4 regions of the Rhizobium sp. O111 genome follow, and region 2 is predicted to be linked to each of the others. Evidence: predicted binding sites of a transcription regulator. Region 2 holds the regulator's gene; each other region holds the start of a gene.
The links. Region 2 encodes HrcA, which represses chaperone genes, less so after heat shock. Its sites were predicted from a motif close to GTTAGCACTCNCNNNNNGNGAGTGCTAAC; they were not measured.
Positions count from the first base shown of each region.

Region 1: a site for HrcA is predicted at 4,407-4,435, ahead of groES (co-chaperone GroES). Genes of this name have one in related genera too.
Region 3: a site for HrcA is predicted at 5,703-5,731, ahead of groES (co-chaperone GroES). Genes of this name have one in related genera too.
Region 4: a site for HrcA is predicted at 2,199-2,227, ahead of groES (co-chaperone GroES). Genes of this name have one in related genera too.

Region 1 is NZ_JBSHXL010000003.1:763,165-771,115, forward strand. It holds gene ACVTFQ_RS29425 (2-hydroxyacid dehydrogenase) at 1-198, shown strand, start outside; gene ACVTFQ_RS29430 (L-idonate 5-dehydrogenase) at 209-1,252, shown strand; partial or broken gene ACVTFQ_RS29435 (IS21 family transposase) at 1,267-1,443, opposite strand; gene groL (chaperonin GroEL) at 2,259-3,887, opposite strand; gene groES (co-chaperone GroES) at 3,948-4,262, opposite strand; gene ACVTFQ_RS29450 (usg protein) at 4,538-4,810, shown strand; gene ACVTFQ_RS29455 (hypothetical protein) at 4,902-5,192, shown strand; gene mprF (bifunctional lysylphosphatidylglycerol flippase/synthetase MprF) at 5,268-7,871, shown strand.
Region 2 is NZ_JBSHXL010000001.1:8,776-16,726, reverse strand. It holds gene trmB (tRNA (guanine(46)-N(7))-methyltransferase TrmB) at 1-436, shown strand, start outside; gene ACVTFQ_RS00090 (NUDIX domain-containing protein) at 458-901, shown strand; gene ACVTFQ_RS00085 (carbon-nitrogen hydrolase family protein) at 937-1,596, opposite strand; gene ACVTFQ_RS00080 (BQ00720 family protein) at 1,742-1,999, opposite strand; gene ACVTFQ_RS00075 (Hsp20 family protein) at 2,050-2,481, opposite strand; gene ACVTFQ_RS00070 (nucleoside hydrolase) at 2,770-3,714, shown strand; gene grpE (nucleotide exchange factor GrpE) at 3,758-4,378, opposite strand; gene ACVTFQ_RS00060 (GFA family protein) at 4,598-5,032, shown strand; gene hrcA (heat-inducible transcriptional repressor HrcA) at 5,035-6,123, opposite strand; gene rph (ribonuclease PH) at 6,307-7,023, shown strand; gene ACVTFQ_RS00045 (VOC family protein) at 7,202-7,606, shown strand; gene rdgB (RdgB/HAM1 family non-canonical purine NTP pyrophosphatase) at 7,617-7,951, shown strand, end outside.
Region 3 is NZ_JBSHXL010000003.1:504,974-512,924, forward strand. It holds gene ACVTFQ_RS28110 (PAS domain S-box protein) at 676-2,187, shown strand; gene ACVTFQ_RS28115 (CsbD family protein) at 2,335-2,514, shown strand; gene ACVTFQ_RS28120 (hypothetical protein) at 2,578-2,838, shown strand; gene ACVTFQ_RS28125 (DUF992 domain-containing protein) at 2,888-3,406, shown strand; gene ACVTFQ_RS28130 (hypothetical protein) at 3,771-3,935, opposite strand; gene ACVTFQ_RS28135 (DUF982 domain-containing protein) at 3,946-4,245, opposite strand; gene ACVTFQ_RS28140 (Hsp20 family protein) at 4,318-4,791, opposite strand; gene ACVTFQ_RS28145 (hypothetical protein) at 4,815-4,958, shown strand; gene ACVTFQ_RS28150 (usg protein) at 5,328-5,600, opposite strand; gene groES (co-chaperone GroES) at 5,876-6,190, shown strand; gene groL (chaperonin GroEL) at 6,251-7,879, shown strand; gene ACVTFQ_RS28165 (hypothetical protein) at 7,943-7,951, shown strand, end outside.
Region 4 is NZ_JBSHXL010000001.1:413,544-421,494, reverse strand. It holds gene ACVTFQ_RS02095 (TIGR01459 family HAD-type hydrolase) at 1-304, opposite strand, end outside; gene chrA (chromate efflux transporter) at 423-1,850, opposite strand; gene groES (co-chaperone GroES) at 2,285-2,581, shown strand; gene groL (chaperonin GroEL) at 2,640-4,280, shown strand; gene ACVTFQ_RS02075 (hypothetical protein) at 4,958-5,404, shown strand; gene ACVTFQ_RS02070 (glutathione binding-like protein) at 5,485-6,195, opposite strand; gene ACVTFQ_RS02065 (DoxX family protein) at 6,417-6,863, shown strand; gene hisG (ATP phosphoribosyltransferase) at 6,951-7,646, opposite strand; gene ACVTFQ_RS02055 (ATP phosphoribosyltransferase regulatory subunit) at 7,646-7,951, opposite strand, start outside.

The sequences.
Region 1 (7,951 bases), on a different contig from region 2:
AAGCTTGGCTCGGCCGCACTCGACGTGTTCGAAGGCGAGCCGAAGCTCAACCCGCGTTTTCTGACGCTCGGTAATGTTCTGGTGCAGCCGCATCATGCATCGGGCACGATCGAAACCCGCAGGGCAATGGGCAAGCTGGTGCGCGACAATCTCGCCTGCCACTTTGCCGGCCAGACCCTGCCGACCCCGGTGTTGTAAGGAGATCCCGATGAAAGCCGTCGTCATCCACGCCGCCAAGGATCTTCGGATCGAGGAACGCGAAGCCGAAGCGCTTCAGCCAGGACAGGTCGAGGTCGCCATCGAGGCCGGCGGCATCTGCGGTTCCGACCTGCATTATTACAACCATGGTGGCTTCGGCACGGTGCGCGTACGCGAGCCTATGATCCTTGGCCATGAAGTGGCCGGGACGATCGTCTCTCTTGGCAAGGCGTCGGGCGAAGGCGTCTCCGGTCTTGCTGTCGGCGACCGTGTCGCCGTGTCGCCATCTCGGCCCTGCAATGCCTGCGACTATTGCCTCAAGGGCCAGCAGAACCATTGCCTGAACATGCGTTTCTATGGCTCGGCCATGCCAATGCCGCACATCCAGGGCGCGTTCCGGCAACGTCTGGTGGCCGAAGCCTATCAGTGCCACAAGGTGGCCGAGGGCGTCTCGATCAACGAGGCGGCGATGGCCGAGCCCTTCGCGGTCACTCTGCATGGCGTCAACCGTGCCGGTCCCTTGACCGACAAGCGGGTTCTGGTGACAGGCTGCGGGCCGATCGGTGCGCTCGCGATCATCGCGGCGCGCGCCCACGGCGCCCGCGAAATCGTCGCCACAGACGTGATGGACACGGTTCTCAACAAGGCGCTGGAGATCGGTGCCGACCGCGTGATCAACGTCGCTGACAATCCGGACGAACTGTCGGCCTATTCGGCCAACAAGGGCTATTTCGACGTGCAGTTCGAAGCGTCGGGTAATGAGCGCGCGGTACGCTCAGGCCTCGAAGCACTTCGGCCGCGTTCCACTCTCGTCCAACTCGGCCTTGGCGGCGATGTTTCCATTCCGCAGAACATGGTCGTCTCAAAGGAAATAGAGATGAAGGGAACGTTCCGCTTTCATGAGGAATTCGGGCTGGCCGTCGCGCTGATCAACAAGCGCCGTGTCGACCTGAGGCCGCTTCTGACCGGAACCTTCCCGCTGGAGGATGCAATTGCCGCATTCGAAACCGCCGGCGACCGAAACAAGTCGATGAAAGTTCAGCTGTCCTTCTGACATCCAGGTAGCGGGAACCGCACATTGACGTCTCGCTCCTTGCCGCGGCCGACCTTGTCGATCGCCGTGCGCATGTTGTCGTAGATACCGCGGCCGGGAATGTCGTCAAACACGCGAAATGCATGATTGTGGGCATCGAACAGCATCTCATGCGTCTGAAGGAGATAGGCCCGAATAATGAAGACGCGGCTACCGTCGCGTCATTTGTTCCTCTCGCATCGTGCTGCTCCTGGTTGCCTATCCGCTCTTTACGGCTGCACATGGATCGATCCCCGGTGTAATTTTGCTTAGCAGCTTGGTCCCGTTCCTTGCGATGATCAGTGGTGGGGCGAGTTTTGGCGCGATTGCGGGTGCGCTTCCTGCTTGGCGACAGGCCGGGCGCGGGCAACACGGCAAGTGATACCGACGTCCTCTAGCGCGTGTCGTCTGTGAGCCGGCCGGTGCCAATCACGGGGCATTCGAACGCTTCATGGCCACCGGTGGCCCGTCGTTTCCAAGGTCAATCCGCGTCAGGCGCGACGGCTTGCCGAGGCGATTGGAAAACTGGCGGAGACCGTCAACTTGTTAGGCGCGCACAGCGGGCGACCGTCGCGGAAGCAGTTAATTACCTCGCTAGGTGGGAAGCTAGCGACGTTATCGCACGCGCGATCCCGTCGGCGGCGACACAAGCGCCTGAGCGGGCCACGAGTGTGCAAATATATGGTTCGCGGGTTCGGGATCCGTGCTGGCAGACAAACCGCCAGCACGAAAGTCAATTCAGGCAGCTGTTTCTTCGTCCATGGCCGCTGACAATAGCTTGTCGCGTTCGCGTAGTCCTTTATTGAAAAGCCTCGCGACTTTCACCATCAGGGCCCCGATCGCGGCCGGGTCCGCGTCGACACCTTTCGCACGCGCGACCTCCCTTACCACACCGGCGCATAGACGTGAATCTTCCTTCGAAACTGGCGCTATCATTCTTGTCCCCTTGGTCTAGCCCGCCCCGAGCGGGGCGGGCCTGCTTGGTTGCCTAGAAATCCATGCCAGCGGCGGCCGGCAGAGCAGGAGCGGTATCCTTCCTAGGCTTTTCAGCGATCATCGCTTCCGTCGTCACCAGCAGGCCGGCAACGGATGCGGCGTCTTGGAGCGCGGTGCGCACGACCTTTGCCGGATCAATGACGCCCTGCGCGTAGAGATCGCCATACTCACCGGTCTGCGCATTCCAGCCATATGACAGCTCGCTCTTTTCCCGCAGCTTTCCAACCACGATCGATCCCTCGGCGCCGGCGTTTTCCGCGATCTGCCTGATGGGAGCCTCGATCGCCCTTCGGACGATGTCAATCCCGACGCGCTGATCGTCGTTGGCGGTCGGCAGACCGTGGAGTGCATTCACCGCGCGAAGCAATGCAACACCGCCGCCCGGAAGGATGCCTTCCTCGACGGCGGCCCGGGTTGCATGCAGGGCGTCGTCGACTCGGTCCTTCTTCTCCTTCACTTCAACTTCCGTCGAACCGCCGACCCGGATGACAGCAACGCCACCGGCTAGCTTGGCAAGGCGTTCCTGCAGCTTCTCGCGGTCGTAATCGGAGCTGGTCTCCTCGATCTGCGCCCGGATCTGCGCGACGCGACCATCAATTTCGGCCTTGGAGCCGACGCCATCGATGATGGTGGTGTTTTCCTTTTCGATTGCCACCTTCTTGGCACGGCCCAGCATGTTCAGCGTGACGTTTTCGAGCTTGATGCCGACATCCTCGGATATAACAGTGCCGCCAGTCAGGACGGCGATGTCTTCCAGCATCGCCTTGCGGCGGTCGCCGAAGCCCGGCGCCTTGACGGCGGCGATCTTAAGCCCGCCGCGCAGCTTGTTGACGACCAGGGTCGCTAGGGCTTCGCCTTCGACGTCTTCCGCGATGATCAGAAGTGGCTTGCCTGACTTCACCACTGCTTCCAGGACCGGAAGCATGGCCTGTAGGTTCGAAAGCTTCTTCTCGTGGATCAGGATGTAGGGATCCTCGAGTTCGACCCGCATCTTGTCCTGGTTGGTGACGAAGTAGGGGCTGAGGTAGCCGCGATCGAACTGCATACCTTCGACAACCTCGAGCTCCGTCTCCGCCGTCTTGGCCTCCTCGACGGTGATCACACCCTCATTGCCGACTTTTTCCATCGCCTCGGCGAGGTAACGGCCGATCTCTTCATCGCCGTTCGCCGAGATCGTGCCGACCTGGGCGATCTCGGAATTGCTGGTGATCTTGCGGGCGTTGGTCTTCAGTTCCCTAACGACGGCGTCGACGGCGATGTCGATGCCGCGCTTGAGGTCCATCGGGTTCATGCCCGAAGCGACAGCCTTGGCGCCTTCCTTGACGATCGCCTGGGCGAGCACGGTCGCGGTCGTGGTGCCGTCGCCGGCAAGATCATTGGTCTTTGATGCCACTTCTCGCAGCATCTGGGCGCCCATGTTCTCGAATTTGTCTTCGAGCTCGATTTCCTTGGCAACGGATACGCCGTCCTTGGTGATGCGCGGTGCGCCAAAGGACTTGTCGATCACGACGTTGCGCCCCTTTGGGCCGAGGGTCACCTTGACCGCATTGGCAAGCACATCGACCCCACGCAGCATGCGTTCACGGGCATCGGTGTGGAATTTGACTTCTTTCGCAGCCATTTGTCTAACTCCTCAATAGGCAGCTACTGACTGATAGTGGTGGGTATACGAAACAGCCCGTCAGGCCGCCTTCTTCTGCTCGGCTTGAACGTCAATGATGCCTAGGACATCACTTTCCTTCATGATCAGCAGGTCCTCACCGTTAATCTTGATCTCGGTGCCGGACCATTTGCCGAATAGGATGCGATCGCCAGCCTTGACGTCGAGCGCCTGGATCTGGCCGGCCTCGTTACGCGCGCCAGTGCCGACAGCGACGACCTCGCCTTCTGACGGCTTCTCCTTTGCGGTATCGGGGATGATGATGCCGCCCTTGGTCTTTTCCTGGGATTCGACCCGGCGGACGAGAATGCGATCGTGAAGTGGTCGGAACGACATGTTTTCCTCCATTGAGCAAAAATGATGACGTTGAAACCCTACCGAACCGGATGACCAGTCCGGGCGGGTGCGAACCTCAAACGAGCGTTGGCGGGCAAAATTTATTTTCGAGATTTTTCGATTTCAAGAGGGTCGATAAGAAAAATTAGCACTCGGCGTCGTTGGCTGCTAACATGCTGGAAAGGAACAATAAACAGCATCGCCGAATTCAAAAAACCATTGATGAGTGCAAGATTTTAAGTCACCTTCGCAGCGTCATGAAACGGAGATGAAGCATGCAATTCTCGTCGGATCTGGAGCGTCAGCTCAACGGCTACGGGCTGACCACCGCGCATATCCTCTACCGCATTCCCGACTTCGAATCCGTCCTGCAAACCTACGTCTGGCAGGACTATGATCTCGCACCTGATTTTCCGGAGATGCACAAGTTCCTCGGCTTCTGGCAGGCGAACCTCGACGGGCCTCTCCACTCTGTCCGCTATTCCCACCAGCGGCTGATCGGGCCACACGAATGGCGCCGTGTCGAGGGCGAGTTCAAGCTCCATTGAACTCTTGATTTTGATTTTTCGTCTTCCTAGCTGATCGACCGCCCGAGAGTTGAACTCGGTGTGCGTTGATTGTGTATGGAGTGATACCTGCATGGAAGAGAACATCAGCATCATCAAGAGTGTTGGCGTCGATGAACGCGAAGAGATCATTGTGGACTTTGCCAGATGGCTTGAGACCGCTGCAAACGAGGCGCTGGTCTATGGAGAAGGGAAGTTCGCGATGATGTCCGCCAGCATGGCAGAAGCAATGCGCGTCAATGCTGACGAACTTGCTCGCGATGATCCTGAAAAGGCCGAACGTGTGCTGCAGGAGGCCAGCGCGATGATGGCGCAGTTCAAGGCCGCCTATCCCCATCGCGTCATCAGTCGATCTGTCCATTGATAGGGATGGGGTGGCGAATCCATGAAAGCTAAGCTCATGCCGGCGCTGCGGTAGGTAGCAATCCTTGGTGGTAACATGGCGGGTCCGAACGATTTGGAAGAAATGCAACGCGAAGATGTCGGCGGATTTCGGGACCTTCTCCGTCGTTATCGCACCCCACTCGTTGCAATTGCGACGGTGACGCTGTTCTGCCTCGTCGGTTATGCCATCATGCAGCTGACGGACGAGGTTCGCTACGATGATGTAGTCGAGGCGCTAGCGGAAATGAGCCTGAGCTCGATCCTGTTAGCTATGTTCTTTACTGCACTGAGCTTCCTGGCGCTCGTCTTCTACGATATCAATGCGATTGATTATATCGGCAAGCGCCTGCCTTTTCCGTATGTCGCGCTTACGGCTTTCAGCGCATATGCGGTGGGCAATACCGCAGGTTTCGGTGCGCTGTCAGGTGGCGCGATCCGGTACCGTGCCTATACACGACTGGGTCTTTCGCCCGAGGATATCGGCCGCGTCATCGCCTTCGTGACGTTGTCCTTCGGCCTCGGTCTCGCCGCCGTCGCCGCGATCTCTTTGCTTGTCATCGCTGGTGAGATAGCGTCGCTGATCAGTTTCAGCAGTTTCTGGCTTCGCGTGATTGCGGGGACGATCCTCGCGATCCTTGGCATTCTGGTCGTGCTTGGCCGCGATGGTCGGATCATCGAGATCGGCCCGGCCACATTACGTCTGCCGGACTCGCGCACGTGGTCGCGCCAGTTCCTTGTCACGGCTTTCGATATCGCCGCCTCCGCCTCGGTGCTCTACGTGCTCTTACCGCAGACGGCGATCGGCTGGCCGGTTTTCCTGGCCGTTTATGCGATTGCCATCGGGCTCGGAGTGCTCAGCCACGTTCCGGCTGGTCTCGGCGTCTTCGAGACCGTCATCATCGCTTCGCTCGGCAGCGCGGTGAATATCGACGCCGTTCTGGGCTCGCTGGTCCTCTATCGCCTGATCTATCATGTTCTGCCGCTCCTGATCGCTATTCTCGCGGTATCGGCGACCGAGCTTCGCCGCTTCGTCGACCATCCCACCGCCTCTAGCCTCAGGCGCATAGGCGGTCGGCTGATGCCGCAGCTTCTGTCGGCGCTGGCGCTGCTTCTGGGCGGCATGCTGATCTTTTCGAGCGTGACGCCGACGCCCGATCAGAACCTTGAACTGCTCTCCGACTATCTGCCGCTGCCGATTGTAGAAGGCGCGCATTTCCTGTCCAGCCTGTTCGGCCTCGCGCTGGTTGTCGCCGCCCGTGGCCTTGGCCAGCGGCTCGATGGTGCCTGGTGGGTGGCGGTTTTGTCTGCGCTTGCCGCACTGACACTTTCGCTGCTGAAGGCCGTCGCGCTTGTCGAAGCGGCCCTCCTGGCCTTCCTGATCGTTGGGCTGTTCGTCAGTCGCCGGCTGTTTACCCGACATGCCTCGCTGCTCAATCAGGCGATGACGGCATCCTGGCTGATGGCCATCTCGGTGATCGTCGTCGGCGCTGTCGTTATCCTGCTTTTCGTCTATCGTGACGTGGAATACAGCAATGAGCTCTGGTGGCAGTTCGAATTTGCCGCGGAAGCGCCGCGCGGTCTGCGAGCGTTGCTCGGCATCACCATCATTTCCCTGGCGATCTCCATCTTCAGCCTGTTGCGGCCGGCGACTTTCAAGCCTGAGCCGGCGGATGAAGACGCCGTTCGCCGTGCAGTGGACATCGTCGACAAGCAGGATAGTGCGGACGCCAACCTGGTGCGCATGGGCGACAAGTCCATCATGTTCTCCGAAAAGGGCGACGCCTTCATCATGTACGGCCGGCAGGGTCGCTCATGGATCGCGCTGTTCGATCCTATCGGCGATCATCACGCCGTGCAGGAGCTGGTCTGGCGCTTTGTGGAGGCCGCACGTGCCGCTGGCTGCCGGGCGGTCTTCTACCAGATCTCGCCGTCGCTGCTGTCCCATTGTGCCGATGCGGGCTTGCGTGCCTTCAAGCTGGGCGAACTGGCGGTGGCGGATCTGCGCACCTTCGAGATGAAAGGTGGCAAATGGGCGAACCTGCGCCAGACGGCAAGCCGCGCCCAGCGCGAGGGTTTGAGTTTCGAAGTCATCTTGGCGGAAGGGGTAACGTCCATTTTCGACGACTTGTCCGCAGTTTCGAGCGCCTGGCTAGAAGACCACAATACCAGGGAGAAAGGCTTCTCCCTCGGCGCCTTCAAGCCAGATTACGTCATGTCGCAGCCAGTCGGCGTGTTGAGGAAGGACGGCCGAATTGTTGCCTTTGCCAATATCCTCGTCACCGAAACCAAGTTCGAAGCCACGATCGACCTGATGCGCTTCTCGCCAGATGCGCCAAAAGGCGCCATGGACTTCCTCTTCGTGCAGATCATGGAGCATCTGAAAGCGGAGGGCTACAAGTACTTCAACCTCGGTATGGCGCCGCTTTCAGGGATGTCGAAGCGCGAAACGGCCCCTGTCTGGGACCGCATCGGCCGCAATGTCTTCGAGCACGGAGAGCGCTTCTACAATTTCAAAGGCCTTCGGGCATTCAAATCGAAGTTCCTCCCGCACTGGCAACCGCGCTATCTTGCGGTTTCAGGCGCGGGCAACCCGATGATAGCGTTGATGGATGTGACCTTTCTCATCGGGGGCGGACTGAAGGGAGTTGTTAGGAAATGATCGTAGCCGGCGAGCTTAGCGCGGTAATCGCAGCGCGACGGCCGGCTCATCTGCTGGAGCTGCCGAGCCAGTCTATTTTT
Region 2 (7,951 bases):
GCCTTTCATCAATTCGATGCAGAAGCTGCTTGCCAGCGTCGACAATGCCGGCGCCCGCAATGTCCGCGTCTACAATGACGATGCGACGCAGCTGCTCGACTGGCTGCCGGATGGATCGATCGACCAGATCGACCTGCTCTACCCGGATCCCTGGCCGAAGCGGAAGCACTGGAAGCGCCGCTTCGTCTCCAAGACCAATCTCGATCGCTTTCACCGCGTGCTGAAGCCCGGCGGCTTGTTCTGCTTCGCCTCCGACATCGACACCTACGTGAACTGGACGCTGCTCAAGTGCCGCGACCACGGCGGTTTCGACTGGCAGGCCAGCAACGCGGCCGACTGGCTGACGCCCTACGAGGGCTGGCCGAGCACGCGCTACGAGGCCAAGGCCCGGCGCGAAGGACGCTCATCGGCCTATCTGACGTTCAAGCGCGTCTAAACGATCAAGCGAGGTCGGCGAATGGCATCCTACCTGACCGACCTTCGTAAACTGATCGGCAATCGCCTCATCCTGCTTCCCGCCGTCGCCGCCGTCATCCATGACGAGGCGGGTCGCCTGCTGCTGCAGGAAAAATCATCCGGAGAAGCATGGAGCCTGCCCGCCGGCGCGATCGAGCCGGGCGAGACGCCGCGGGAAGCCATTATCCGTGAGGTCATGGAAGAGACCGGGCTTGCTGTGACCTCGACCGGCATTCTCGGCGTCTTCGGCGGACGCGAGTTCAGATATGTTTATCCGAATGGCGATCAGGTCGAGTATGTCGTGACGCTGTTCAAGTGCCAGATCGGCGGCGGCAGCGGCGCCTGGACGGACAGCGAGACGAAATCCATCCGGTACTTCACACGAGACGACATGCCGCCGCTGGCGCTGCCTTATCCAATGTCCATGCTGTTTGGCCAAAACTGAGCATCGGGACTGAGCATCGGCTTAGGCCGGCAGCGTCAATCAATATCCAGCAGGATAGCGCCTTCTTCCCATTCAGGCACCTTGCTCGCGATCACGCCATCAGGCCCGACGGCGAGCGTGCAGCCGCAGCTCATCCAGCCCTCTCCCCTGTCGCCGACGACATCGGAGGAGATGACCCAGCTGCCCGTGCGGACCGCGCAGGCGCGAAGGCTCTCGATCGCGGGCTCGCGCCACTGGTCCACCTTGTGCGCCCGGATCAGCATGTTGAGCGGAGCGCAGACGACGGAGGCGCCGTTTGCCACGATGGCATCGGAGAATGCCGGATCGCGGAAGTCGCTGCAGATATTGATGCCGAAGCCGCGGCCGGCTCTTTGCCAGACGGGAAATGCATCGCCCGGGGTGCAGCCATCTTCGAGCGGGTTCGCCTTGGTGTACACGCCCGCCACGGCGCCGCTCTCGATCAGCATGGCGCTGTTGTAGACCAGATCACCGCGACGCTCGATGAAGCCGACGATCGCCGCTGTCCTGACGGAACGGAGCGGCTTGAGCAGCTTTTGCAGCGCCGGATCATCGACGCAAAGCGCGCGCCGCTCGTTGATCGACCTGTCGTAGCTGTGGCCCTGGAGGTAGCATTCGGGAAAGATGGCGAGATCGGCACCGTGGCTATCGGCCCATGTCAGGTCGCGCAGGATCACGTCCGCCGCCTTCTCAGCGTCATCGAAAATGGGGAAACGCTGGAAGGACGCTATTCGCATGAGATGGGGCGTAGCATGAGTCGCCCCTCAGAAACAAAACAACGGCGCTCCGGGGAACGCCGTCTGTTTTCATGCTGACCCGCCTTTAATGCAGGCTGACCGTCTTCAGCTCGTCTTCAGCGGCCTTGAAGAAGGTGCTGGAGCGGTTGTCCGTGAGGAGGATCGGGGTTCCGTCTGCGCCGAAGAGCGCCCAGAGATCGACGTTGGGATCGATATCGGGAGCTTCCGGAAAACACCGGGGAACATCCTCGGAGCGGATTTTCCTGATATAGGCGACCTCGCCGTTGCCGATGCCGGCAAGCTCGGTCTTGGTCAGGTGCGAATTGGCTTCTTTCATCAACATTCCTGTACCTCCAGAGAGAAGGGACCAACGGTGCGATTTGCGCCGTTGTCCTACTGTGGGACCGAAATGTTAATTTTCTTCACCATACGCGACGGCTCCGGGCGAATGAGATCCACCGACAGCAGGCCGTTCTTGAGGCCCGCGCCGAGAACCTGCATGCCGTCAGCCAGCACGAAAGTGCGCTGGAATTGCCTGGCGGCGATGCCGCGATAGAGATATTCCCGCTCGCCCTGCTCGACCTGGCGGCCACGGATGACCAGCTGGTTTTCCTCGACGGAGATGTCGAGTTCCTCCTCGCTGAAGCCGGCGACAGCCAGCGTGATGCGCAGGCGCTCCGGATCATCAGTGATGCGGTCGGCGGCGAGGCGCTCGATATTATAGGGGGGATATCCGTCACTCGCCTTGGAAATCCGCTCCAGCGTCTTTTCCATGGCGTCGAAACCCAGCAACAGCGGGCTGGCGAAAGGCGTCATACGGCTCATCAGCGTTCCAAGTCCTTGATGCAAGCGACCCTTCCGGACCTGAAGACAGCATCCGGATATTGCTAATATGGGAACGAATGCTGTCATTCGCAAGACAGGGCGCAAGACGTGGGACGCAAGACGTGCGGTCCTCCAGCACGCGATTGCACCGCCTTGACAAAGCTTGCTGCGCCTCGCATCAAATCCTGCCCCGCGCCGGCTGTGCCGATTTGCGCCGGGAAGATAAACAGATGGTGCATGCATCGATATGTGCATCGATACAGGCACCGGGAGGATGGGACGAACGGAATGGCAAACCCGAGAAAGATCATTATCGACACCGACCCAGGTCAGGACGATGCGGCCGCGATCATGCTGGCCTTCGGCAGCCCCGAGGAACTGGAACTGCTCGGCATCACCACCGTCGCCGGCAACGTGCCGCTCTCCTACACCAGCCGCAATGCGCGCATCGTCTGCGAGCTCTGCGGCAAGACCGACACCAAGGTTTTCGCCGGCGCCGACAAGCCGATCGCCCGGCCGCTCGTCACCGCCGAGCATGTGCACGGCAAGACCGGCCTCGACGGCCCCGAGCTCGACGAACCGACCATGCCTTTGCAGGCAGGCCACGCCGTCGACTTCATCATCGAGACGCTGCGCAGCGAGCCTGAGGGCACGGTGACGCTCTGCACGCTCGGACCGCTGACCAATATCGGCCTCGCCTTCCAGAAGGCACCAGATATCATCGGCCGCGTGCGCGAACTCGTCATGATGGGCGGCGGCTATTCCGAAGGCGGCAACATCACGCCCGCGGCCGAATTCAACATCTACGTCGATCCCGAAGCAGCCGACATCGTGTTCCGCTCCGGCGTGCCGATCGTGATGATGCCGCTCGACGTGACGCACAAGCTGCTGACACTGAAATCCCGCGTCAAACGCATGGCCGAGATCGGCACGCGGCCGGCGATCGCGATGGTGGAGATGCTGGAATTCTTCGAGCGCTTCGATATCGAGAAATACGGCTCGGACGGCGGCCCGCTGCACGACCCGACGGTCGTTGCCTATCTGCTGAAGCCGGAGCTTTTCAAGGGACGGGTCTGCAATGTGGAGATCGAAGTGAAGTCGGAACTGACCGTCGGCATGACCGTGGTCGACTGGTGGCACGGGACCGACCGCAAGCGCAACGCGACCGTGATGCGCGACGTCGACGCGGACGGCTTCTTCGATCTCCTGATCGAACGCTTCGCCCGCATCTGACTGTCTGAATGAGATCAGGCCCGCTTAGGCGGGCCTGATCGGATCAGGCGTCTTTCTGGTCGAAGACCGAGTTGGTTTCGGCTTCGACGATCTTCGGGCCGCCCTTGGCGACGCCGACCATGGCGGGGCGCAGGACGCGTTCGCCGATGGAATAGCCGGCCTGGACGACCTGGACGACGGTGTTGTTGGGCACGTCGGGGTTCGGCACTTCGAACATCGCCTGGTGGAAGTTCGGGTCGAACTTCTGGCCGACCGGCTCCAGCTTGCGCACGCCGTGGCGCTCCAGCGTCGACAGCATCGAGCGCTCGGTCATTTCGACACCTTCGATCAGCGTCGTCAGGCCGGCATCGGCGCCGGCGCGGGCCTCTTCCGGGATGGCGTCGAGCGCGCGGCGCAGGTTGTCGGAGACAGCCAGCATGTCGCGGGCAAAGCCGGCCGCGGAGTAGGACTTGGCGTCCTTGACTTCGCGCTCGGTGCGGCGACGCAGATTGTCCATGTCGGCGGCGAGGCGCAGATAGCGGTCGCGCAGCTCGGCATTCTCAGCCTTCAGGAGCTCGATCGGATCGGGCTCGGCTGCGGTCTCGTTCTCGACGTTTGCGGCGGCGTCGGCTGCGGCTTCTTCCGCGGCTGCGTCAGGTCCGTTCTTCGTCGTCTCGTCAGTCATGACGTTCTCCGGTCATTGGTGGCTTTTGGATGTGCCCGATATCGAACTTTGAACATCAAAAATCAAGTCTGCGTGACGAAGAAGGTCGGAAACACAGGCATGTTCGGCCCATGACGGCCGCATATGAAAGCGACAGCGAGGCGTCAGCCACATGTCATTCTTACTTTCGCAAAGTCTGATATGGTGCGACACTCATCTCCCAACCTGGGAGGTGCTGAGATGGCCGACGAAAACGTCTATGTCGGGAAATGCTTTTGCGGTGCCGTGGAACTGACCGTGACCGGTACGCCTGTCGCGATGGGCTATTGCCATTGTCGCTCCTGCCAGCACTGGTCGGCCGGGCCGATCAACACCTTCACGCTCTGGCAGCCGCAGGCAGTTCGTGTCACCAAGGGTGGCGAGCATGTCGAGAGTTTCCAGAAGACCGATTACAGCGTGCGCAAATTCTGCGACACCTGCGGCGGGCATCTCTATAGCGAGCATCCGCTCTGGGGCGTGACCGACGTCTATGCGCCTGTGATCCCCGATCTCGACTACAAGCCGACCATGCATGTGAACTATGAGGACACCATCCTGCACGTGAAGGACGGGTTGCCGAAGTTCAAGGACATGCCTTCGGAGATGGGCGGCTCCGGCGTGCAGCTGCCGGAATAGCGTTATTTGGACGGGCGCGAGAGCCTTGCCATGAGCTGGGCGGTGTAATCGACCATCGGCACGATGCGCGAATAGTTGAGCCGCGTCGGGCCGATGACGCCGACGGCGCCGACGATGCGGTCGTCCTCGTCGCGATAAGGTGCGACGATCAGCGAGGAGCCGGAGAGCGAGAAGAGCTTGTTTTCCGAGCCGATGAAGATGCGCACACCAGGGCCGCTTTCGGCCAGGTTCAGCAGCTCCAGCAGACTGTCCTTCTTTTCGAGATCGTCAAACAGCATGCGAAGGCGATCGAGATCATCTGGATTGCCCAGCCCCTCCAGGAGGTTGGCGCGGCCGCGGATGATGAGCTGCGCGGGCTTGCCTTCATCCGCGCTGCCGGACCAGACGGCTATGCCGCGCTCCACCAGATCCTGCGACAGCGCGTCGAGCTCGTGGCGCACATCGGCCTTCAAGCGGCCGAGCTGGCTGCGCAGTTCGGGCAGTGTCTGGCCGGTCATGTGGGCGTTGAGGAAGTTCGCGGCTTCGGTGAGCTGCGAGGAGGTGACGCCGGCGGGGAGTTCGATGATGCGGTTTTCGACCTGATCGTGATCGCCGACGAGAACGGCCAGCGCCTTGGTGGGTTCCAGACGGATGAACTCGACGTGCTTGAGCACGGGATCGCTTTTCGAGGTGATGACGAGACCGGCGCCGCGCGACATGCCCGATAGCATGCGGCTTGCCTCGTTCATCATCGCTTCCATCGGGCCGTCACGGCTTTCCGCCCGCACCTGCCGGTCGATATTGGCGCGGTCCTCGGCGGAGAGATCGCCGACCTGCATGAAGGCATCGACGAAGAAGCGCAGGCCCACCTGCGTGGGCAGCCTGCCGGCGCTGACATGCGGGGAATAGACGAGGCCGAGCTCTTCGAGATCGCTCATGACGTTGCGCACCGAGGCCGGTGATAGCGACATGGGCAGGATGCGCGAAAGATTGCGCGAGCCCAGCGGCTCGCCCGTCTCCAGATAGCCCTCGACGATGCGACGGAAGATTTCCTTGGAGCGTTCGTCCAGCGCGGCAACGGCGTCCGAAATCGTCGACGACCTGAATTCCATTAAGCCTTGCGCACCCATGCTGATAATGATGCCGCAAAATATAGCCAATCTCCCCGTGCGCGCAAAAGGGAATTTGCAAATGCGCGCCGCCAATCGTAGAAGCGGTCAACAACAGACCCGCACATAGGATGAAGCCTGGGATCGCGCCCGCGTTCCCGGTCCCGTGCACCGAGGAGAATTAGGATGCGGCCATCAGGCAGAAAAACCGACCAGATGCGCAAGGTCACCTTCGAGCGCAACTTTTCCAAGCACGCCGAAGGCTCCTGTCTGGTGAAATTTGGCGACACGCACGTGCTCTGCACGGCGAGCCTTGAAGAAAAGACGCCACCGTGGCTGCGCAACACCGGCAAGGGCTGGGTCACCGCCGAATACGGCATGCTGCCGCGCGCCACCGGCGACCGCATGAAGCGCGAAGCCGCCGCCGGCAAGCAGGGTGGCCGCACCCAGGAAATCCAGCGCCTGATCGGCCGCTCGCTGCGCGCCGTGGTCGATCTCAAGGAACTCGGCGAACGCCAGATCACGCTCGACTGTGACGTGATCCAGGCCGACGGCGGCACCCGCACGGCGTCAATCACCGGCGCGTGGATCGCGCTCTACGACTGCCTGAAGTGGATGGAGAGCCGCAACATGATCAAGGTCGAGCGGGTTCTGAAGGACCACGTCGCCGCGATCTCCTGTGGCGTCTTCGCCAGCCAGCCTGTGATCGATCTCGATTACCTCGAGGACTCGTCGGCCGAGACGGATGCGAACTTCGTGATGACGGGTTCGGGCGGGATCGTCGAGATCCAGGGCACGGCCGAGGGCACGCCGTTCAGCGAGGAAGAGTTCGGCGCGCTGATGGCGCTTGCCAAGAACGGGATTGCCGAGCTGGTGGAGCTGCAGAAGGCGGCGATCGCCTGAGGTTTTGAGGTCCTAGTAAAGACCCCTCCCCAACCCTCCCCACAAGGGGGAGGGCTTAACCTAGCGGCACCGCCGAGCCTCGATTGAGGCAGGCGGGCGCGCCCAGCGGTTCTCCCCCCTTGTGGGGGAGATGGCCGGCAGGCCAGAGAGGGTCTTTTGGCCCCCGGAGAATGACAGCATGATCGACGGCATTCTTGAAACCGCGCTTTATGTCGACGACCTCGATGCCGCCGAACGCTTCTACGGCGACGTTCTCGGCCTCGAGAAGGTTTTACGCCATGACAACCGGCACGTCTTCTTTCGCTGCGGCCCGGGCATCCTGCTAATCTTCAACCGCCAGGAAACGACCAAACCACCCTCATCGGACGCGCTGCCGGTTCCGCCGCATGGCAGCACCGGCGCGGGGCATGCGTGTTTCCGGATGCGTGCGGAAGCGATTGACTTGATCGCGGAAAAGCTCAACAAAGCGGGCGTTTCCATCGAAAGCGATTTCTGCTGGCCGAACGGGGCGCGATCGATCTATTTCCGCGATCCTGACGGCAACAGCCTGGAATGCGCCGAACCCAAACTTTGGAATCTTTGAAGGACCGCTCATGCGCAAGCTCGATACCCGCACCATCGTCGTTGCCAGCCACAATGCCGGCAAGATACGCGAGATCGCCGACCTGATCGGTCCTTTCGGCTTCTCGGCGAAATCGGCAGCCGAACTGAAATTCGAGGAGCCGGATGAGACCGGCACGACCTTCGAAGAGAACGCCGCGATCAAGGCGCTGGCTTCGGCCAAGGCGTCGGGCCTGCCGTCGCTCTCCGACGACAGCGGCCTGGTGATCGACGCGCTGGATGGCGCGCCCGGCGTCTACACCGCCAACTGGGCGGAAACGGCTGACGGCACGCGCGATTTCGCGATGGCGATGCAGAAGGTCGAGAC
Region 3 (7,951 bases), on a different contig from region 2:
GAAGCCCTCTTGATCAGGTCGAAGATGGCGCTGATACGCGCGTCGTGCTGATAGTTGCGGTCGGCCAGGATGCTGCCCATGTCCTCGCTGGCATAGAGCGCGAAGATCTTGAAGTTCGGATCGCGGAAGTGAGCGAGAACTTTCGCACACTGGTCGAGGAAGCCACAGCGGTGAGTGGTGCGTCGGATGACGATTCGATTCAGGCTGGTATTCCCGCCTTCAGGTCACGACTATCCTTTGAACGTCGCCTCCCCTCGTTCACAGAGGCGATAGCTCTAGCAGCAAGCGCTCCGCGTCCTCCCCTCCGCCGGAGCGCGCGGATCCTCGTGGTCCGCTACAGTCCGCCTCCTTCCGCCCGGAGGCGACCTTTCCATGAGCACGTACCACTCCGCGTGCCCACTCGCGCTTAGTTCCAAACGCCCTATATTGCTTGTTTGGACCTGCTGCGCCCCGACCGACCACTAGCTCCCATGTTGAAGGGGGCTAAGTTAAATCGACTCGCCGATCTCACGATTCGACTTGGAGGCTAAGAGAATAAAATCGCGTTGCAGGACAGCTCGTAATCTCCCCGCCAAGGCGAACTCTCGAATTATCCCACAAAACGTCGATCATTCACCCTTTAAATCCTCAGCCGGGACGCAACGTAATGGTCAGCCGATGCAGTTGAGGGACAAAATGAGCGATAATCCTGATCCGCCTAAAATCAACAAGGGCAGCCTCCAAGAACTGATCGGGGGCCTGAGTGATGGTATCATCCTTGTTGAACAGGGTGGACGGATAACCTGGGCAAACGCCGCGGCGATCGCAATGCATCGCGCTAGCAACACCGATGAACTCGGTGGTGACGCAAGAGGATATCGTCGGGCGTTCACCTTGCGGTATCGAAATAATCATCCTCTCGAGGAAGGCCAATATCCGATCGAGAGACTTCTCGCTGGCGAAACAATCGACGATGTGACAGTCGAGGTATCGCCGGCGGCCGATCTTGACATGGTCTGGGTGCACACCGTTCGCACGATGTTCATCACCGACGCTGGCGACAAGCCTGACGCACTGGCCCTGATCATCAGAGATGAGACCCCGCGTTTTGAAGCAGAGGAGCGGTTCGAGCGATCGTTCAATGCCAATCCTGCCCCCGGCCTGATTTGTCGGCTCCACGATCAGCGTTTCATTCGGGTCAACGAGGGATTCCTGGAGATGACGGGCTTCACCAAGGACGATGTCATCGGCAGGACCGTGGAAGCCATCGGTCTATTCTCAAACTGCGAAACCGCGGAAGATGCGCTGTCTAAACTGAACGAGGGGCGGGTGATACGCCACCGCGAAGCCTTGGTTCCGTTGCCCGAAGGTGGCGACCGGCTTGTGATTGTCGCCGGTGAACCTATTTCCGTGGTCGAAGAGCCTTGTATGCTGTTCACCTTTGCCGACCTCGATGCCAGGCGAAAGGCGCAGAACGCACTTCGTCAAAGCGAAGAGCGGTTCTCCAAGTCGTTTCGGCTGTCGCCTGCCCCGGCTGCAATCTCACGGCTCGAAGACTTCGTGTTCACCGAAGCAAACGACGCCTTCCTGGATATCTCGGGTTACAAGCTGACGGAAGTTGTCGGCCGGACTGCTGGCGAGCTCCGGCTTTGGGATGATATTGCCGCCAGACGAGCCGTGGAGCAGAAGCTGCGCGATAACATCTTCGTTCGAAACGAACCCATGCGGCTGAAACAGAAGGACGGTGATTTCGCGGACTGTCTTGTGTCCGCCGAGCGGGTCGAAATCAATGACGAGCAGTGCGTGGTCTGGGCACTGCAGGATGTGACGGAACGCCGGCGCAGCGAGGCTCAACTCGTCGAGGCGATCGAAAGTGTGATGGCCGATACGTCGTGGTTCAGCCGCTCCATTGTAGAGCGCCTCGCGACCCTCAAGCAGGGTTCGACGGTTCCGACGAAAGCGCTGCTGGAGCTCAGCGAACGAGAGCGGGAAATTCTCGGTCTGATCTGTAGCGGGCAAAGCGATGCCGAAATGGGCGAAACGTTGCATCTCTCAAGAAATACCATTCGAAACCACGTCGCTTCCCTTTATGCGAAGATCGGTGTTAACCGCCGGGCGGCCGCGGTCATTTGGGCTCGGGAGCGCGGCTTCACGGCACCCGATCCAAAATCTCGGAAGCGGTCCGAGCGAAGGCCGAGAAAAAAGTGATCTCACCTCCGAAAAAGGTCACGGGATACCAATCGCACTAGTACTTTCAGCTCTGAATTTCTTCCGATCGCGGTTCTATCTCCTTCTTCATGACGCCGAAATACCCGGGGTCAATGATCGAAACACTGTCTAAGGAAAGGCCGCATTATGGATAAGAACCGTATCGAAGGTGCCGCGAAGGAACTTAAGGGCACGATCAAGGAAGTTGCTGGGAAGGTCACTGGCAACGAGAAACTTGAAGCGGAGGGCAAGGTCGACAAGGCCGCTGGCCAGGTGCAGAGCACCGTCGGTAAAGGCAAGGACGCCGTTAAGGATGCGTTGAAGTAAGATTCCGCGATCGACCGGCTCGCCGCGAAGGCGAGCCGTGGTCGTCCAATAAGGATCAACCCGATGCTTTTTCAATCTTTCGCAAGCGCGGCGACCGTCGCGGATCACATTTCGACTATTGAGGCGATCAAGTGCGTTTTGGCGTACACCCATGGCCTGGAAGACTGCCAGATCGAAGTCGAAGTCGTCGACGGCTCCATCATGCTAGCCGGCACGGCGTCGTCGGAAGAAGCCGCATGCGTGGCGAGCGCGATCGCCGCCGACTTCACGTCGAAACCGGTGCTTTGCGGTCTGCGGGTCGCGCCCACATCCAAGCTCGCGTGAAGCCGGTCGTGCGACCTAACACGCTTTAATCTCGAACAAGGAAGAGAAAATGAAGAAGACGCTCATTCTCGCGTTGGCCACCACCCTTGTCTTTGGCTCCGTTGCCACGGCGGCCGATATTCGCCACGGCAAAAGCCAGCATAACGAGAAAGTTGCCTCGCAGCCGAAAGAGCGGCTGGGTACGCTTTCTTGCGAAGTCGCCGGTGGTATTGGCTTACTGATCGGCTCCAGCCGAACGGTTGACTGCCAGTTCAAACAGCGGACCGGCAAGGTCGAACGCTACACCGGTACGATCGGAAAGCTCGGCATCGATGTCGGCGTAACAGGGAAGTCCTATTTGAGCTGGGTCGTGATCAACACCAAGCCGACGACAGTTGGAGAAGGTAGCCTAGCTGGTACTTACGTTGGCGCGTCGGCCGGAGCTTCGGTTGGCCTCGGCCTGGGGGCGAACGCGCTGGTCGGCGGCAACGCCAAGAATTTTGGCCTGCAGCCGCTCAGCGCCGAAGTCGGGACCGGTCTGAATGTCGCGGCCGGCGTATCGAGATTGCAACTGCGCAAGGCAGGTTAGAAATCGGTGATCGTGTAATCCCGATTTATCCGATCGGCTGACGCCTTCGAGGGGCGAGGCCGCTCGCCCCTCTTATCATTGTGGACCCTATGATAGGTAATCGCTAGGCGACAGTGAGAGCCGATACGCATCCACCACCGTCAGCACGTGGTGGATGGCGATGGATATACTTGGAACGCGGCTCGCGCTGTTTTCACCGCCAGCTTGGAGCGAAGCGTCCCTGGGGTGCCATCGAGGTCAATCCCAGGCTGTGCACTCGACAGTAGCGTCGTGATCAAGCTCCCCCGGAGCCGCCCGCACCTCCTCCATTGAGCCTGGCGGGCGTTCCCGGGAGATGCCGCTGCGATAATTGCGAATCCACCGCCTACAAGTCTGGTGCCCAAGCCGCCAGGAAGGCGCGACGATCATCAATCGAGAGAAATGGCGCACGGACGACGTCGATCGGCCGCCGAAGCTGAAGGCCGGGAACGAGAACCACCAGCGCTATCGTCGCGGCTTGGCTGGCGGCCCGTTGCAGTTGACTATGCATGGGTTCCTCCTCACTGGATGTGCGGATCTTGATCCCGCCTCAGGCGAGACGCGGCTATGGCACCCGTTTCCGGCGCCAGCAAATCATGCCTTTCAGCGAATGCCGCGAAAAGGCCGCGCGCCGTTTCGGCCTCGATCTCGCCGCGCAACGCGGCGCCGCAGGCCTTCAAGGCAACAGCATGCGCATTATCCCTCAGCCTCATTGGCCATTCACAAAGATGACGATACGCGTCCGTCGCACTGTGAACCTCGGCCGGAAAACCTAGGCCGACGAGAATGCAAATTGGCTCTCTGAACATATCGGGCTTCATCTCTCTCTCCTTTCCGACCCGCGATGTTGGTGGGTGTCACGGCGCGTGGCGCCCATTAGTGGACAAGCTCGATCACGCCGCTTCCCGCGCCTCGATGTGAGCGGGGCAGGACGAAGTCAGAGCTGGTGAGCCCTGGATCCAAATCTTCCGCGGCTTCAACGCCTCCGGGATCTCACGAACGAGATCGATCGAAAGGAGGCCGTTGCTCAGATCCGCGCCATTCACCCGGACGTGGTCGGCAAGCTCGAAACGATGCTCGAACGGACGTCCGGCAACGCCGCGATGCAGGTAGGCATCGGCGGAGGATTCCTGCTTCTTGCCGCTGACAGTCAGCAGGTTGGACTGAAAAGTGATGTCGAGATCGTCCTGAGCAAACCCGGCCACCGCGATCGAGATGCGGTAACCGTCGTCACCGGTCTTTACGATGTCATAGGGCGGCCAGTCGCTGATCGAGCGGGCGCGCTGAGCGTTTTCGAGAAGATTGAAGACCCGATCGAACCCGATGCTCGAGCGGAACAGGGGGGCGTAGTCGTAAGATGGTCCCATAGCCATATCCTCCTTGAAGCAACATGGGTACGGAAACGCCGAAAGGCGGCGCCTCCAGCAAGGCCAGCTCTGTCCTCAGCAACTGGCTGGAAAATAATTTGGCTTTTGAGAGTTTCGGCTTCAAGATCCGCGGCGCGAAAAATTCCACACCGACCGAAATCGGATGATTTCGGCGTTTATCGCTAGGATTGAGGATAGGCGGGCTCGAACCGGGCCATCATCTCAGATGCTTGCTGAACACGCTCGGCTGCCTCCGGTCTACCGCGTGCAAGCTCGCCAGCATTGACACGCATTGCTTTTGCAATGCTCGCGGACATCGTTGCGAACTTTCCTTACTGGACTAGGGCTTCTTTTGAGGCGGTCTCAAGCCAGCGAGCAAAGTCCACTATGATCCCTTCGCGTTCATCCATGCGACGTTCTTGAGGATATTGATGTTCTCTTCCATAGAGGTGTTACTCCATCGCCTTCGGGGGCACCAAGCTCGGCAGTCCTCGGTGGGTCGAAAAGCGAGGAGGACGAAAATCAAAATCAAGAGTTCAATGGAGCTTGAACTCGCCCTCGACACGGCGCCATTCGTGTGGCCCGATCAGCCGCTGGTGGGAATAGCGGACAGAGTGGAGAGGCCCGTCGAGGTTCGCCTGCCAGAAGCCGAGGAACTTGTGCATCTCCGGAAAATCAGGTTCGAGATCATAGTCCTGCCAGACGTAGGTTTGCAGGACGGATTCGAAGTCGGGAATGCGGTAGAGGATATGCGCGGTGGTCAGCCCGTAGCCGTTGAGCTGACGCTCCAGATCCGACGAGAATTGCATGCTTCATCTCCGTTTCATGACGCTGCGAAGGTGACTTAAAATCTTGCACTCATCAATGGTTTTTTGAATTCGGCGATGCTGTTTATTGTTCCTTTCCAGCATGTTAGCAGCCAACGACGCCGAGTGCTAATTTTTCTTATCGACCCTCTTGAAATCGAAAAATCTCGAAAATAAATTTTGCCCGCCAACGCTCGTTTGAGGTTCGCACCCGCCCGGACTGGTCATCCGGTTCGGTAGGGTTTCAACGTCATCATTTTTGCTCAATGGAGGAAAACATGTCGTTCCGACCACTTCACGATCGCATTCTCGTCCGCCGGGTCGAATCCCAGGAAAAGACCAAGGGCGGCATCATCATCCCCGATACCGCAAAGGAGAAGCCGTCAGAAGGCGAGGTCGTCGCTGTCGGCACTGGCGCGCGTAACGAGGCCGGCCAGATCCAGGCGCTCGACGTCAAGGCTGGCGATCGCATCCTATTCGGCAAATGGTCCGGCACCGAGATCAAGATTAACGGTGAGGACCTGCTGATCATGAAGGAAAGTGATGTCCTAGGCATCATTGACGTTCAAGCCGAGCAGAAGAAGGCGGCCTGACGGGCTGTTTCGTATACCCACCACTATCAGTCAGTAGCTGCCTATTGAGGAGTTAGACAAATGGCTGCGAAAGAAGTCAAATTCCACACCGATGCCCGTGAACGCATGCTGCGTGGGGTCGATGTGCTTGCCAATGCGGTCAAGGTGACCCTCGGCCCAAAGGGGCGCAACGTCGTGATCGACAAGTCCTTTGGCGCACCGCGCATCACCAAGGACGGCGTATCCGTTGCCAAGGAAATCGAGCTCGAAGACAAATTCGAGAACATGGGCGCCCAGATGCTGCGAGAAGTGGCATCAAAGACCAATGATCTTGCCGGCGACGGCACCACGACCGCGACCGTGCTCGCCCAGGCGATCGTCAAGGAAGGCGCCAAGGCTGTCGCTTCGGGCATGAACCCGATGGACCTCAAGCGCGGCATCGACATCGCCGTCGACGCCGTCGTTAGGGAACTGAAGACCAACGCCCGCAAGATCACCAGCAATTCCGAGATCGCCCAGGTCGGCACGATCTCGGCGAACGGCGATGAAGAGATCGGCCGTTACCTCGCCGAGGCGATGGAAAAAGTCGGCAATGAGGGTGTGATCACCGTCGAGGAGGCCAAGACGGCGGAGACGGAGCTCGAGGTTGTCGAAGGTATGCAGTTCGATCGCGGCTACCTCAGCCCCTACTTCGTCACCAACCAGGACAAGATGCGGGTCGAACTCGAGGATCCCTACATCCTGATCCACGAGAAGAAGCTTTCGAACCTACAGGCCATGCTTCCGGTCCTGGAAGCAGTGGTGAAGTCAGGCAAGCCACTTCTGATCATCGCGGAAGACGTCGAAGGCGAAGCCCTAGCGACCCTGGTCGTCAACAAGCTGCGCGGCGGGCTTAAGATCGCCGCCGTCAAGGCGCCGGGCTTCGGCGACCGCCGCAAGGCGATGCTGGAAGACATCGCCGTCCTGACTGGCGGCACTGTTATATCCGAGGATGTCGGCATCAAGCTCGAAAACGTCACGCTGAACATGCTGGGCCGTGCCAAGAAGGTGGCAATCGAAAAGGAAAACACCACCATCATCGATGGCGTCGGCTCCAAGGCCGAAATTGATGGTCGCGTCGCGCAGATCCGGGCGCAGATCGAGGAGACCAGCTCCGATTACGACCGCGAGAAGCTGCAGGAACGCCTTGCCAAGCTAGCCGGTGGCGTTGCTGTCATCCGGGTCGGCGGTTCGACGGAAGTTGAAGTGAAGGAGAAGAAGGACCGAGTCGACGACGCCCTGCATGCAACCCGGGCCGCCGTCGAGGAAGGCATCCTTCCGGGCGGCGGTGTTGCATTGCTTCGCGCGGTGAATGCACTCCACGGTCTGCCAACCGCCAACGACGATCAGCGCGTCGGGATTGACATCGTCCGAAGGGCGATCGAGGCTCCCATCAGGCAGATCGCGGAAAACGCCGGCGCCGAGGGATCGATCGTGGTTGGAAAGCTGCGGGAAAAGAGCGAGCTGTCATATGGCTGGAATGCGCAGACCGGTGAGTATGGCGATCTCTACGCGCAGGGCGTCATTGATCCGGCAAAGGTTGTGCGCACCGCGCTCCAAGACGCGGCATCCGTTGCCGGCCTGCTCGTGACGACGGAAGCGATGATCGCTGAAAAGCCTAGGAAGGACACCGCTCCTGCTCTGCCGGCCGGCGCTGGCATGGACTTCTAAGCAGGCGATTGGGAAGGCTCGCCCTAGCCTCTCGGGGCGAGCCTTCGATTAGGAGGTGGAAGAATGGCTCAA
Region 4 (7,951 bases), 400 kb from region 2:
CGAGCAGGAAGACCTTCTTCGGGCCTTCGGCGATCAGGCCGCGGGTGACGTCGCCCGAGGTGACGATGCGATCATAGGCCTCGTCCTGGATGCCGATGTTGCGGAGTTGATCGACGACGAGCGGCGCGATGCGCGGCGAATTGGTGATGAGGACGACCGTGAGACCGGCTTCGCGTGCGGCCTGAAGGGCGGCAGCTGCCTTCGGAAAGGGCGAAACGCCATTGTGCAAAACGCCCCACACATCGCAGAACACCGCATCATAGCGGCTGGTGATCTCTGCGAAATTCTCGATGCGCTGCGCCATTTCAAAGTCCCGGTTTTCATTCGATGAGGGCTGACATCGCAAAGCCCCGCCGCGATGGCAAGAAATTTTGCAATGCAGAACGATGAAATTCTTGAGACCCTATGCGTTCCGACGGCCCTCAGAGCAGCAGTTCGGCACCCTTGATGGCGAGACCGGCGGCGGCGCAAAGCCCCAGCACTTTGACCATCCCCATCTTCACGTAGAACAAGAGGACGGACGCGATCACGAAGATCGCAAGCGCCGCGATATCGATCGTGGCCCATTGCGGCCAGGCGAGGCTGACGATGGGAAGGCCCGCGCCGCGCGACAGAAGTGCTACCCGGCCGACCTCTGCGAAGAGCACATGCAGGCCGAACCAGAGCGACAGATTTAGGATGACGCCGACGACGGCAGCGGTGATAGCCGACAGAGCGGCGGACAGGCCAGCATTGTCGCGCAGCTTCTCGACGAAGGGTGCGCCGGCGAAGATCCAGACGAAGCTCGGGACGAAGGTCGCCCAGGCGACCAGCGTGGCGCCGAGCGCGCCGCCCATCAGCGGTGCCATGAAAAGCGGATTGCGGTAGCCGGCGAGGAAGCCGACGAAACAGAGGACGAGAACCAGCGGGCCGGGCGTGGTTTCGGCCAGCGCCAAGCCATCCAGCATCTCGCCCGGCTGCAGCCAGGCATAATGGCCGACGGCGACCTGCGCGACATAGGTGAGCACGGCATAGGCGCCGCCGAAGGTGATGACCGCCATCTTGGAGAAGAAGATGAAGAGCGCGCCGAAGACATTGGTCTCGCCGCTCAGCGCTTCGGCGATGAGATCGGAGGGGGCATGCAGATTTCGGACGAGGAGCAACGGTGCCTGCCAGATGAGGATCCAGAAGACGAGGACCAGCAGCGGCCGGGCGATGGCGTGGGTCGTAAACGTGGGCAGGCGGCGGGGCGATTGCGTGTTGAGTTGGACTTGGGCTTCTTGCGTCGGCGCGTGGCGGCGGGAATAGCGGTGCAGCGCGAAACCGGTGAGGCCGGCGAGGATGACGACGATGGGGAATGGCGCGTTCAGCATGAACAGCGCCAGGAAGGATGCGGCGGCGATGTAATAATGGGCGCGGGTTTTCAGCGCACGGCGGGCAAGGCGCAGCAGCGCCTCGACGACGACCGCAAGCACGGCGGCCTTGAGGCCGAAGAACAGGGCTGGAAGCCAGGTCGTTTCCTGGAAGACGGCGTAGAGGGCAGATAGGCCGAGCATGACCACGAAGCCCGGCAAGATGAAGAGCAGGCCGGCCAGGATGCCGCCGCGCACGCCATGCATCAGCCAGCCGATATAGGTGGCGAGTTGCTGCGCCTCGGGCCCCGGCAGCAGCATGCAGTAGTTCAACGCATGCAGGAAGCGATCCTCGGAGATCCAACGCTTTTCGTCGACGATGGTCCGGTGCATCAGGGCGATCTGGCCGGCGGGGCCGCCGAAGCTCAGACAGCCGATCCTGGCCCAGACGCGGACGGCCTCGCCAAACGGCACCGATGCCACGCTGTCATCCGCCATCACCGCTCCGTCCACGCTCATATATATCCACCCCTTTGCCGACCTCTGCCGGCTGTCCCCTGTCGCTCGATATCACCCGCATCGGGGCTGGACAATCCCGGCCCGGCGGCGTGGCCGAGACGGCGCTTCCTGGTGGCCTTTCGCAAATTCCGGACACGGGTTTATGACAATGCCGGACCATGTTGTCGGCGCTTGGGAGACAGGTGCTGTCCCTGCCCTTTCCGGCATTAACCATCGAAGCGTTTTCCCGTGCTCGACAGGCGCGCGGCAGGTTCACAACTTTGCCATCAAACGGCTATAGACACGGGGCGTCGGAAAATTACGACAGCTTCCCTTGACTCCCCACATGGCCGCTCCTAAATGCAGGTCGCTAGCACTCACCATAGGAGAGTGCTAACACCCATCCGTGTGGGCCATACCGGCCTGCGAGTGTCATTTGATCGAGGGATTAGACAATGGCAAGCACCAACTTCCGCCCCCTTCACGATCGCGTCGTTGTTCGCCGCGTTGAGTCCGAAGAAAAGACCAAGGGCGGCATCATCATTCCTGACACCGCCAAGGAAAAGCCGCAGGAAGGCGAAATCGTCGCCGTCGGCACCGGCGCTCGTGACGAGTCCGGCAAGGTCGTCGCTCTCGACGTCAAGGCTGGCGACCGCGTTCTGTTCGGCAAGTGGTCCGGCACCGAAGTCAAGATCAACGGCGAAGACCTTCTGATCATGAAGGAAGCCGACATCATGGGCATCATCGGCTAATCAGCCGGTTTCCCACTTCATCCTAATTCGCTGACACCCCTTTTCAGGAGTTCTCAAAATGGCAGCTAAAGAAGTAAAGTTCGGCCGCTCTGCGCGCGAAAAGATGCTGCGCGGCGTCGACATCCTCGCTGACGCAGTGCAGGTAACCCTCGGCCCGAAGGGTCGTAACGTCGTTATCGACAAGTCCTTCGGCGCTCCGCGCATCACCAAGGACGGTGTATCGGTCGCCAAGGAAATCGAACTCGAAGACAAGTTCGAAAACATGGGCGCCCAGATGGTCCGCGAAGTTGCTTCGAAGACCAACGACATCGCCGGCGACGGCACCACGACGGCTACCGTTCTGGCCCGCGCTATCGTTCGCGAAGGCGCCAAGGCAGTTGCTGCCGGCATGAACCCGATGGACCTGAAGCGCGGTATCGACCTCGCTGTTGCAGAAGTCGTCAAGGACCTGCAGGCAAAGGCAAAGAAGATCTCCACCTCGGCTGAAGTTGCCCAGGTCGGCACGATCTCCGCAAACGGCGACAAGCAGGTCGGTGACGACATTGCTGAAGCCATGCAGAAGGTCGGCAACGAAGGTGTCATCACCGTCGAAGAAGCCAAGACCGCTGAAACCGAACTCGAAGTCGTCGAAGGCATGCAGTTCGACCGCGGCTACCTGTCGCCTTACTTCGTCACCAACCCGGAAAAGATGGTCGCCGACCTCGACGACGCTTACATTCTCCTCCACGAGAAGAAGCTCTCGAACCTGCAGGCGATGCTCCCGGTTCTCGAAGCCGTCGTTCAGACCGGCAAGCCGCTCCTCATCATCGCTGAAGACGTCGAAGGCGAAGCTCTTGCTACGCTCGTCGTCAACAAGCTGCGTGGCGGCCTGAAGATCGCTGCCGTCAAGGCTCCTGGCTTCGGCGACCGCCGCAAGGCCATGCTGGAAGACATCGCTATCCTCACGGGCGGCACCGTCATCTCCGAAGACCTCGGCATCAAGCTCGAATCCGTAACGCTCGACATGCTCGGCCGTTCGAAGAAGGTTTCGATCTCCAAGGAAAACACGACGATCGTCGACGGCGCTGGCGCCAAGTCCGACATCGAAGGCCGCGTTGCTCAGATCAAGGCTCAGATCGAAGAAACCTCTTCCGATTATGACCGCGAAAAGCTGCAGGAACGTCTTGCCAAGCTCGCTGGCGGCGTTGCCGTCATCCGCGTTGGCGGCTCCACGGAAATCGAAGTCAAGGAACGCAAGGACCGCATCGACGACGCTCTGAACGCAACGCGCGCTGCTGTTCAGGAAGGTATCGTACCTGGTGGTGGCGTTGCTCTCCTCCGTTCGGCTTCCAAGATCACCGCAAAGGGTGCAAACGACGATCAGGAAGCTGGCGTCAACATCATCCGTCGCGCTCTGCAGTCCCTGGTTCGCCAGATCTCCGAGAACGCTGGTGACGAAGCTTCGATCGTTGTTGGCAAGATCCTCGAGAAGAACGAAGACAACTACGGCTACAACGCCCAGACGTCTGAATATGGCGACATGATCGCCATGGGCATCGTCGACCCGGTCAAGGTTGTTCGTACGGCTCTGCAGAACGCAGCTTCGGTTGCTTCGCTGCTGATCACCACCGAAGCCATGATCGCCGAGCTGCCGAAGAAGGACGCTCCTGCCGGCATGCCTGGCGGCATGGGCGGAATGGGCGGCATGGACATGATGTAAGACCGAAAGGTTTTACATCTGAGCCATCAGGTTCAGGTTACGGAAGGGCGGCCCTCGGGTCGCCCTTTTCATTTTGTGATTCGCGCTCACATTCTCTCCAACATTTTTCAACCTTGTGATGAAACGTATAATCAGACAAATGGCGAGCCGTTGAACTTGGCGAGGCTTTCGTGAAGCTTGCCCGACGGGCGATTTTTACCGAGGAGTCAAATTCCCGTAACAATCGAGTTTTCGATCCAATGGTTGTCGTCAGCAGCTTGAAAAGCCCGCAAGTCCATCAATTCTGCATTATTTAGCAGTGTTTTCATCAACCTTTCCGCTATTTCTGATCGTTAACCGTTGAGCGTCAGCGTACGCCAGCGTGTGAAAAGCCATTGCCGTTTCTGCAAAAAAACTTATAGATTCGCGCTGTGTTCGACGTTTCGTTCAGGCGCTCTTGCCGCCGCATCGCCGACACCGCCCAGAATTGCATTGACGCATGGACAGAGTTACTTATCCTGAATTAAATTAGAAGTTGCATATTTTGGAAAGGCTGGGCAGAGTGGGCTCACTTTACGGAGCGACCGCTCGGAACGCTATTTTCCAGCCACCGAGCATGATGCCCGGCGTCGACTGAATCTGTGATGTTTGCCGGGTGTGCAGCATGGGAGAACGCTGCGCCCAAACTGGGGAACAATGTGTTTAAGATAACAAAAACCACCGCAGCGGCACCGCTCTTGCGCGGATCGCTGGAACTCAACGACAACAATCCCGACATGCTCGCTCAGCTCTCGATATCGGAAAGCTGGGTCGGCGACTTTTCAAGCGGCGTGATCCGCCTTCAGGAACGCAGCGCCCGGCTTCATGGCCTGAGCGTACCCGAATGCGGTTTGCTCAGCCTGATGCGCTGTTATGATCCCAAGGACCGCGGCCGCATCGTCCAGATTTTCGAACAGGCCGCGGCACTATCCTCGTCCTTCTGTTTTTCGACCACGATCATCCTGCCCAACGGCTACCGCCAGCCGCTGTTCTGCATGGGTGAATCGAACGGCTACGAAGAGGAAGGCAATGGCAGCATGATCGGCATGTTCATCTTCCCGCGCATCGAAGCCGACACGAACAAGGCCGCCATTCGCCGCCAGTAAAATCTACCTGCTTTCACGGAAAAGCCGGCCCAGTGGGCCGGCTTTTGACGTTATGGACACATGTGACCGCTGTAGGCGGCTCAGGCCGGGCGCGCCGGGATGTTCAGGCCCTTTTCGCTCGCCGGGCGCGCGATGCAGCGCTTCAGCCAGTCCATGACCGCCGGGAACTTGTCGTATTCCAGGAGCTCTCGACCGCCATAAAAGACATCGGCACCGCGCACCCATGGGAAAGTGGTGATGTCCGCGATGGTGTAGGTGTCGCCCATGATCCACTGGCGGCTCTGCAGGCGCTCTTCCAGTACGCCGAGCAGGCGCTTGGATTCATCTCGGTAGCGCTCCACCGGATAGGAGTTGTTGGCGACCTTGTCGGCGGCGAACTTGTGGAAGTGGCCGAGCTGACCGAACATCGGCCCGATGCCGCCCATCTGGAAGAACACCCACTGGAGCGTCTCATAGCGACCGGCTGCGTCCTGGGGCATGAGCTTGCCGGTCTTTTCGGCGAGATAGACAAGGATCGCTCCGGATTCGAACAGGCCGATCGGCTTTCCGTTGGGGCCATTGGGATCGATGATCGCCGGAATACGGCCATTCGGATTGAGCGACATGAACTCCGGAGATTTCTGGTCGTTGGTGCCGAAGGAGATCAGATGCGGCTCATAAGGCAGAGCGAGCTCCTCGAGCGCGATCGACACCTTCACGCCGTTCGGCGTCGGCAGCGAATAGAGCTGGATGATATCGGGATTGCTTGCCGGCCAGCGTTTCGTGATCGGGAATGCGGAAAGATCTGCCATCTGAATTCTCCATGCGGGATAAGGCGGCCGACCATAGAAGAGCCCCGAGGGACATGGCAAGCGGTGATCGTGCGCGATCAGTCGTTCACTATTACTGAACAAACTGTCCGCTCCCGTCTATCTTTCCATGACGGCCAAAAAAGAGGAGAAACGGTGCATACGAGATCGACAACCGTGCCGGGGGCACACCGGTCTCAGCTCATTCAACCGGAGACAGTTCCATGTCGAATACCCAGAACATTGTCATTCTCGTCGCCCGCATCCTCCTCTCCTTCATCTTCATCTACTCGGGCTTCGGCAAGCTGACCGACCCGGCTGGTACCGCCGGCATGATCACCGGCGCCGGCCTGCCTGCCGCGACCGCTCTTGCCTACCTCGCCGGCCTGTTCGAACTCGTCACCGGTCTTGCCGTTCTCGTCGGCTTCCAGACGAAGATCGTTGGCTGGGCGCTGGCCGCATTCTGCGTCTTCACCGGTCTCGTCTTCCACTCCGGCACCGTTGCCGTCCCCGGCTGGCCGGATGCCGCTCTCGGCTGGATCAACGCTCTCAACGGCATCATGCTGATGAAGAACTTCACGCTGGCTGGCGCCTACATCCTGCTCGCCACCTTCGGCCCGGGCCTCTACTCGATCGACGCCCGCCGTGGCGCCCTGCCGGTCGCTGCGTAATCGGCACCGCATTCTCCCAAGCATAAAAAAGCCCGCCGCCAGTTCATCTGGTGGCGGGCTTTTTCGTGATTGATACGACGATAGATATCAGAGCGCGGCGCGGACGGCTTCGATCAGGCGCGCAACGGAAGGCTCGTCGGCGTGGCTCTGCTTGCGGGCGCGCACGAGGCAAGCCTCGGATCGCAGAATGACGCCATCCGACAGGATCTTCAGGTGATTGGCGCGCAACGTTGAGCCCGTCGAGGTGATATCGACGATGATATCGGCCGAGCCCGATGCCGGCGCGCCCTCGGTGGCGCCCAGGCTCTCGACTATGCGATAGAGCTGGATGCCGTGCTGGCGCGAGAAGAACTGCTGCGTCAGCCGCCAGTATTTGGTGGCGATCGTCAGGCGGCGACCGTGGCGAGCGCGGAAATCGGTGGCGACATCGCCGAGATCAGCCATGCTGTCGACATCGAGCCAGATCTCCGGCACGGCGACGATGACATCCGCGTGGCCGAAGCCGAGGCGGGCGCAGAATTCGACGCGCTTGTCGGCTTCCGCAAGCCCCTCGCGGATCAGGTCTTCGCCGGTGACGCCGAAGTCGACGGTGCCGTTGCCGAGCTCCTTGGAGATCTCGGAGGCCGAGAGGAAGGCGACCTCGACATCATCCCAGCCTTCGACGCGGCCGCGATAGGAGCGGTCGTTGCCGACTGCCGTGATCTTCATGCCGGCCTTCTCGAAGATGGCCGAGGCGTCGTCCTTCATCCGGCCCTTGGAGGGCAGCGCGATGGTGATGGTCATCAGGCGGCCCTTTCCGTTTCGATGCGATCCAGCCACAGCGAGAAGCCGACGGCCGGGATGCGCTCCTTGGCGCCGAGCAGGGTCATCAGCTTGTCGAAGCGACCACCACCGGCGAGAACGGCATCCGAGCCCTCGACGCCGATCTCGAAAACGAGGCCGGTGTAATAGTCCAGCGGGCGGCCGAAGGCGGCGCGATAATCGATGAGCGAGAGATCGACGCCGGCATTGGCAAGTGCCGCGACGCGACCATCGAAGCGCGACAGCGCGTTGCCGAGCTTGAGGCCGGCGGCATCGGCGAAGCCGGA